2 linked regions of the Alloyangia pacifica genome follow. The protein of the gene in region 1 interacts with the protein of each later gene in a pairwise test. Links are inferred from orthologs where the notes say so. Each region holds a gene or a part of one and is shown on either strand. Other genes may lie near its edges.

Region 1 (3,303 bases):
CAGCGAGGGCACCGTGGCAGTCACGAGCGTGGAGTTGCACGAGACCTTCGACGTCGAGGTCAGCAACAACAGCGGTTATGCCGGACTGTTCGCGATGCGGCCGTTCACAGAGAAGCTCACCTTCATGACCGGCGGCATCTACACGCGCGGGTCCGACGACTTCAACGGTATCTCGCTGGGCGGCGGGCTGTCCTATCACCTGTCCGAGGCCGACACGGTGGCGCTCTTCGGCTCCTACATCGACAATGATTTCGGCGAGGAGCAGAAGCTCGGCGTCTCCTACCGGCACGAGTTCTGAGCCCTCTTCCCCGCCTTTGCGGTTGTCTTGCGCCGGTCAGTGCATAGGTTGCCCGGCACGCAAGGACACGGAAGGGACACCCCATGGGACTGAACGTCTATCTCTCGGGAGAGATTCACACCGACTGGCGCGAGCGTATCATCGCGGGGGCGCAGGGGCTTGATGTGACCTTCAGCGCCCCGGTGACCGACCACGCGGCCAGTGACGATTGCGGCGTGGCCATCCTCGGCGCCGAACAGAGCAAGTTCTGGCACGACCACAAGGGCGCCAAGATGAACGCAATCCGCACCCGCAAGGCGATCGCCGATGCCGACGTCGTCGTCGTGCGCTTCGGCGAGCAGTACAAGCAGTGGAATGCCGCCTTCGACGCGGGCTATGCCGCCGCGCTCGGCAAGTCGCTGATCATCCTGCAGCGCCCCGAGCATGACCATGCGCTCAAGGAGGTCGATGCCGCGGCGCTGGCGGTCACCCGCGAGCCCGAGGAGGTGGTGGCCACGCTGCGTTACGTTCTGACCGGCGCCCTGCCCGAATAACAGGCTATCATCGCCGCCGGGTGACGCCACGACGCGGCCCGCCTCGCCCTGCGGCCCGATGCGGCGGCCGCGACGTTCCGTCGCGCCCCTTTCGTAAGCAAATGCCGAGAGATGTGCGACGTGCTTCAGCGCCGAGTCGGGGCGCTGCCGACCGGCGGATGTGCGGCAGCAAGACCCCACACGCGATTTCACGCGCATTTGCGCAGGGTGGGGGCTTTTTTGCCGCGCCGTCCGACCCTATAACACCCGAGCCTTCGCTCGAGGGGAGTCGAGGGCCAAAACGCGTATTTCTGGGGCGGGACACTTAATGTTTGGACTGGACAGACTCATGGGCGCCTTCTCGGCGGACATGGCCATTGACCTCGGCACGGCGAACACGCTGGTCTACGTGAAAGGTCGCGGAATCATTCTGTCCGAGCCGTCGGTTGTGGCCTATCACGTCAAGGACGGCGTCAAGAAGGTGCTGGCCGTCGGCGAGGATGCGAAGCTCATGCTGGGGCGTACCCCCGGCTCGATCGAAGCCATCCGGCCGATGCGCGAGGGCGTCATCGCCGATTTCGACACCGCCGAGGAGATGATCAAGCACTTCATCCGCAAGGTGCACAAGCGCTCGACCTTCTCGAAGCCGAAGATCATCGTCTGCGTGCCGCATGGCGCGACGCCGGTGGAAAAGCGGGCGATCCGTCAGTCGGTGCTGAGCGCTGGCGCGCGCAAGGCGGGGCTCATCGCCGAGCCGATCGCCGCGGCCATCGGTGCCGGCATGCCGATCACCGATCCGACCGGCAACATGGTCGTCGACATCGGCGGCGGCACCACCGAGGTGGCCGTGCTCTCGCTGGGCGACATCGTCTATGCGCGCTCGATCCGCGTCGGCGGTGACCGCATGGACGAGGCCATCGTCAACTACCTGCGCCGCCAGCAGAACCTGCTGGTGGGTGAAGCCACGGCCGAGCGCATCAAGACGTCGATCGGCACCGCGCGCATGCCCGACGACGGGCGCGGCAGCTCGATGCAGATCCGCGGCCGCGACCTGCTGAACGGCGTGCCGAAGGAAACCGAGATCAGCCAGGCCCAGGTGGCCGAGGCGCTGTCCGAGCCGGTGCAGGCGATCTGCGAGGCGGTGATGTCCGCGCTCGAAGCAACCCCCCCGGATCTGGCGGCCGACATCGTCGATCGCGGCGTCATGCTGACCGGCGGCGGCGCGCTGCTGGGCGATCTCGATCTGGCGCTGCGCGAGCAGACCGGGCTTGCGGTGTCCATCGCCGAGGAAAGCCTCAACTGCGTGGCGCTCGGCACCGGCAAGGCGCTGGAATACGAAAAGCAGCTGCAGCACGCGATCGACTACGACAGCTGATCCCTTTCGGGATCGTCCCGGCTGCGGCATAGTCCGGGGCGGGTGCTGCCGAGGCCGCACCCGCCCTGCACCGCCCCTGAGGCACACGTGACGCAGAGGCCACCCGCAGAGATCCGATGGCGAAACACGGCACCAACAGCGAAGACTATTCCGCCCCGCTGAAGCGCCTGCTTCTGGCGGTGTTGATCCTGTGGCTCACCGGGCTGTTCATCCTCTGGCGCATCGACAGCCCGCGCGTCGAGCGGTTCCGCGCACAGGTGATCGACACCATCATGCCCGGGTTCGACTGGGCGATGGCGCCGGTCACCGGCGCGGTGAAGATCCTGCGCGACTTCCAGTCCTACCAGCGCATCCACGAGCAGAACCAGGAGCTGCGCCGCGAGCTGCGCCGGATGACCGCCTGGAAGGAGGCCGCGCTGCAGCTCGAGCAGGAGAACGCCAAGCTGCGCGATCTCAACAACGTGCAGCTCGATCCGCGGCTGACCTATATCACCGGCGTGGTCCTGGCCGACAGCGGCTCGCCCTTCCGCCAGTCGGTGCTGATCAACGTCGGCAGCCGCGACGGCATCGTCGACGGCTGGGCCACGATGGACGGCATCGGTCTAGTCGGGCGCATCTCGGGGGTCGGGAACAACACGGCGCGGGTGATCCTGCTGACCGACGCCAGCAGTCGCATCCCGGCGACGATCCAACCCTCGGGCCAGCGGGCCATGGTGGTCGGCGACAATTCGGCCAACCCGCCGATCGATTTCCTCGAGAACCCCGACCTGGTGAAGCCCGGCGACCGCATTGTCACCTCGGGCGATGGCGAGGTTTTCCCGCCGGGGCTGCTGATTGGCCAGGTGGTGCAGGATCCGGGCGGGCGGCTGCGCGTGCGCCTTGCCGCCGATTACGAGCGGCTGGAGTTTCTGCGCGTGCTGCGCGACCACGGCGCGCGGCGGGTCAGCGCCCCGTCGGGGCTGATCCTGCCCGAAACCCCGCCCGAGGCACCGCAGCCCGAGGCGGTGACCGATCCGACGGTGCCACCGCTCAGCGACGCGGAGCCCGGATCGGGGCCGGAGGCCGGCAATGGCTGAGAGCAGCCGCCCGGCCAAGGTCTGGATGATGCGCGCCATTTT
Region 2 (3,163 bases), 1.2 Mb from region 1 along the record:
CCGGCAGGTGAGCCGTGCCGAGCTGATCGGCATCATGCGCCCGCGGGTCGAGGAAATCCTCGAGGAGGTGCGCGCCTGCCTCGACGCGGCGGGCTTCGAGCATCTGCCGAGCCAGCAGATCGTGCTGACCGGCGCGGCGAGCCAGATCCCCGGTCTCGACGGGCTGGCGAGCCGGATCCTCGGCAGCCAGGTGCGCCTTGGCCGTCCGATGCGCGTGCACGGGCTGCCGCAGGCCGTCACCGGGCCGGGCTTTGCTTCGGCGGTGGGCATGTGCCTCTTCGCGGCGCATCCGCAGGACGAATGGTGGGACTTCGAAATTCCGATCGAGCGCTATTCCTCGCGGTCGCTCCTGAAAGCGGTGAAGTGGTTCCGCGACAACTGGTAAGCGCATTTCTTGCCGCAGAAAACGCTCTGTTCACGAAGAGTTCGGGGTGACGCCGCGCAGAGAAACCGCGTAATGTGAAGGCTGATCCGCGCGCAAGACGCGGTCAGGGAGAGGCGAGCAGGCATCTCCGACACAGACAAAGAGATTCGGCTGCGCCTTCTGCCAAGCAGGGGGTGTCCCTGAGGTGTGTTGTATTACCGCCAGCGTCAGACGCAAGACTTGGTAGGGACTGGCGAAATCTCGCGCGAATAGTCAATCCTAAAGCCATATTTCGTGGTGGATCTGTGTTTTTTACGTGACCCAGCGCTAGGATCCCGGTAATAATTGTCGCAAGGCGCAGGACAGGCGCGAAACAAGTCATAAACGACAGGCGGAACATCACATGGCACTCAATCTCTCGATGCCCGGCCAGGAAGAGCTCAAGCCCCGGATCACCGTATTCGGCGTCGGCGGCGCTGGTGGCAACGCAGTCAACAACATGATCACCAAGCAGCTCGAAGGCGTGGACTTCGTGGTTGCCAACACCGACGCGCAGGCGCTGCAGCAGAGCCTGTCGACCGCCAAGGTCCAGCTTGGCGTGAAGGTGACCGAGGGTCTTGGCGCAGGCGCCCGCCCGTCGGTTGGCTCGGCGGCCGCCGAAGAGAGCATCGAGCAGATCGTCGATCACCTCGCGGGCGCGCATATGTGCTTCATCACCGCCGGCATGGGCGGCGGCACCGGCACCGGCGCGGCCCCGATCATCGCGCAGGCCGCGCGTGAGCTCGGTGTGCTGACTGTCGGCGTGGTGACCAAGCCCTTCCAGTTCGAAGGCGCCAAGCGCATGCGCCAGGCGGAAGACGGCGTCGAGCACCTGCAGAAGGTGGTCGACACGCTGATCATCATCCCGAACCAGAACCTGTTCCGTCTGGCCAACGAGAAGACCACCTTCACCGAGGCTTTCAGCCTTGCCGACGACGTGCTCTACCAAGGCGTCAAGGGTGTGACCGACCTCATGGTTCGCCCGGGCCTCATCAACCTCGACTTCGCCGACGTGCGCGCGGTGATGGACGAGATGGGCAAGGCGATGATGGGCACCGGCGAGGCGGACGGCGAAGATCGCGCCATCCAGGCCGCCGAGAAGGCCATCGCCAACCCGCTGCTCGACGAAATCAGCCTCAAGGGCGCCAAGGGCGTGCTCATCAACATCACCGGTGGCCACGACCTCACCCTGTTCGAGCTTGACGAGGCGGCCAACCGCATCCGCGAGGAAGTGGACGCAGACGCCAACATCATCGTGGGCTCGACCCTTGACGACACGATGGAAGGCCGCATGCGGGTTTCGGTCGTCGCGACCGGCATCGACGCTTCGGGCTCGCAGGGTGAAATGCCCGTGCCGCGCCGTCCGCTGTCGCAGCCGCTCGCCCAGCCGGAAGAACAGCCCGTTGCCGCCGCCCCGGCGCCGCAGCAGCCCGTCGCCCCGCAGCCGGTGGCCGCACAGGCCGCGCCGCAGCACGCTCCGGTGGCAACCCAGCAAACCTACGAAGAAGACGAACCGTCGCTCTTCGGCGAGATGGGGGGTGCCCAGCAGGAGGTGGCCGAGACCGATGACGGTCTGCCGCCGCCCGCCTACCGCCCGCAGCCGGTCCAGCGCCAGCCCGACCACGCGCCTCTCGACGTCGCGCCCGACAGCTTCGTGGCGCCGCGCGCCCCGGGTCAGCCTTCGGCCGACACGATGAAGCGCCTGCACGCCGCGGCGGCCCGCAACAACCGCCAGGGCCAGCCCGCCGGGGCGCGTCCGCAGCAGGCCGAACCGCAGCGCGCGCCGGAAGCCGAGAAGCCCCGCTTCGGGATCAACTCGCTGATCAACCGCATGACTGGCCACCACGCCCACGAACAGCAGGCCCAGCCCGCTGCGCCGGCAGCGCCTCAACCGCAGCCGCAGGCCCGCCGCCAGCCGCCGATGCAGGCCCAGCGTCCGGCGCCCGCCCCGGCCCCGGAAGAGGCGCCCGAGCAGGACCGGATCGAGATCCCGGCCTTCCTGCGCCGCCAGGCAAACTGACATATTTCACCCGCGCGGGCTCGCGCGGGTGCACGATCTGCGCAAGGCGCGTCGGAACACCCTCTCGGAAGAGAGGGTGTTTTTCGTTGTAAACCAAGTATTTGGCGGAGGTTCGCGAAGGTCCGGCGTGCATCCGCCCATTAGGAAACCCGCATGTTTCACTTCGTTGCAATACTTGATTTGAGAACTTGTCCCCCTGTGAGTATCTCCCTCCCAGCAAAGGTGCGCGCCGCTGGGGAGGGGGCGCTCCAGACAAAGGTGACCAAAGTGCAAACGACGATCCGCAGTGCAGTGAGCTTCCAGGGCGTGGGCCTTCATTCCGGCGCGCCTGTCCGGATGACCATTTGCCCGGCCGCCGCCGAGCACGGCATCTGGTTCAAGCGCACGGACATCGAAATCGGCGACGCCCTCGTCCCCGCCCGCTTCGACGCGGTCGAGATCTCGCCGCTCTGCACCCTCATCAAGAACCGCGCCGGCGTCTCGGTGTCGACCATCGAACACGTGATGGCCGCGCTCGCCGGTTGCGGCATCCACAACGCGCTGATCGAGATCGACGGTCCCGAGGTTCCGATCGTCGACGGCTCCGCCGCACCCTTCGTTCGCGCGATCCTCGCGCGCGGCGTGCGCGAATTGCGTGCTCCGGTCCGCGCCATCGAGATTCTCAAGACCGTCGAGGTCGAGACCCCAGGTGGCTGGGCGCGCCTGTCTCCGGGACAGGGCACCACGATGGAGTTCCACAT

The links.
Region 2: the proteins of CEW88_RS10615 (region 1) and ftsZ interact in binary tests that used the Escherichia coli proteins (3 or more experiments, as listed by UniProt). The link is inferred for Alloyangia pacifica from one-to-one orthologs.

Annotation. Positions count from the first base shown.
Region 1 is NZ_CP022189.1:2,201,079-2,204,381, forward strand. What follows is about bases 174-3,161. They hold CEW88_RS10615 (rod shape-determining protein), read left to right. Parts: upstream 174-1,138; coding sequence 1,139-2,185; downstream 2,186-3,161. Other genes in these bases: CEW88_RS10605 (hypothetical protein), read left to right, coding at 174-298; CEW88_RS10610 (YtoQ family protein), read left to right, coding at 382-831; mreC (rod shape-determining protein MreC), read left to right, coding at 2,302-3,161. Also shown: more of CEW88_RS10605, read left to right, coding at 1-173; more of mreC, read left to right, coding at 3,162-3,261; CEW88_RS10625 (rod shape-determining protein MreD), read left to right, coding at 3,254-3,303. UniProt on the Escherichia coli protein: Forms membrane-associated dynamic filaments that are essential for cell shape determination. Acts by regulating cell wall synthesis and cell elongation, and thus cell shape.
Region 2 is NZ_CP022189.1:1,046,704-1,049,866, forward strand. The notes cover bases 248-3,095. They hold ftsZ (cell division protein FtsZ), read left to right. Parts: upstream 248-767; coding sequence 768-2,423; downstream 2,424-3,095. Other genes in these bases: ftsA (cell division protein FtsA), read left to right, coding at 248-385; lpxC (UDP-3-O-acyl-N-acetylglucosamine deacetylase), read left to right, coding at 2,691-3,095. In the rest of the region: more of ftsA, read left to right, coding at 1-247; more of lpxC, read left to right, coding at 3,096-3,163. UniProt on the Escherichia coli protein: Essential cell division protein that forms a contractile ring structure (Z ring) at the future cell division site. The regulation of the ring assembly controls the timing and the location of cell division.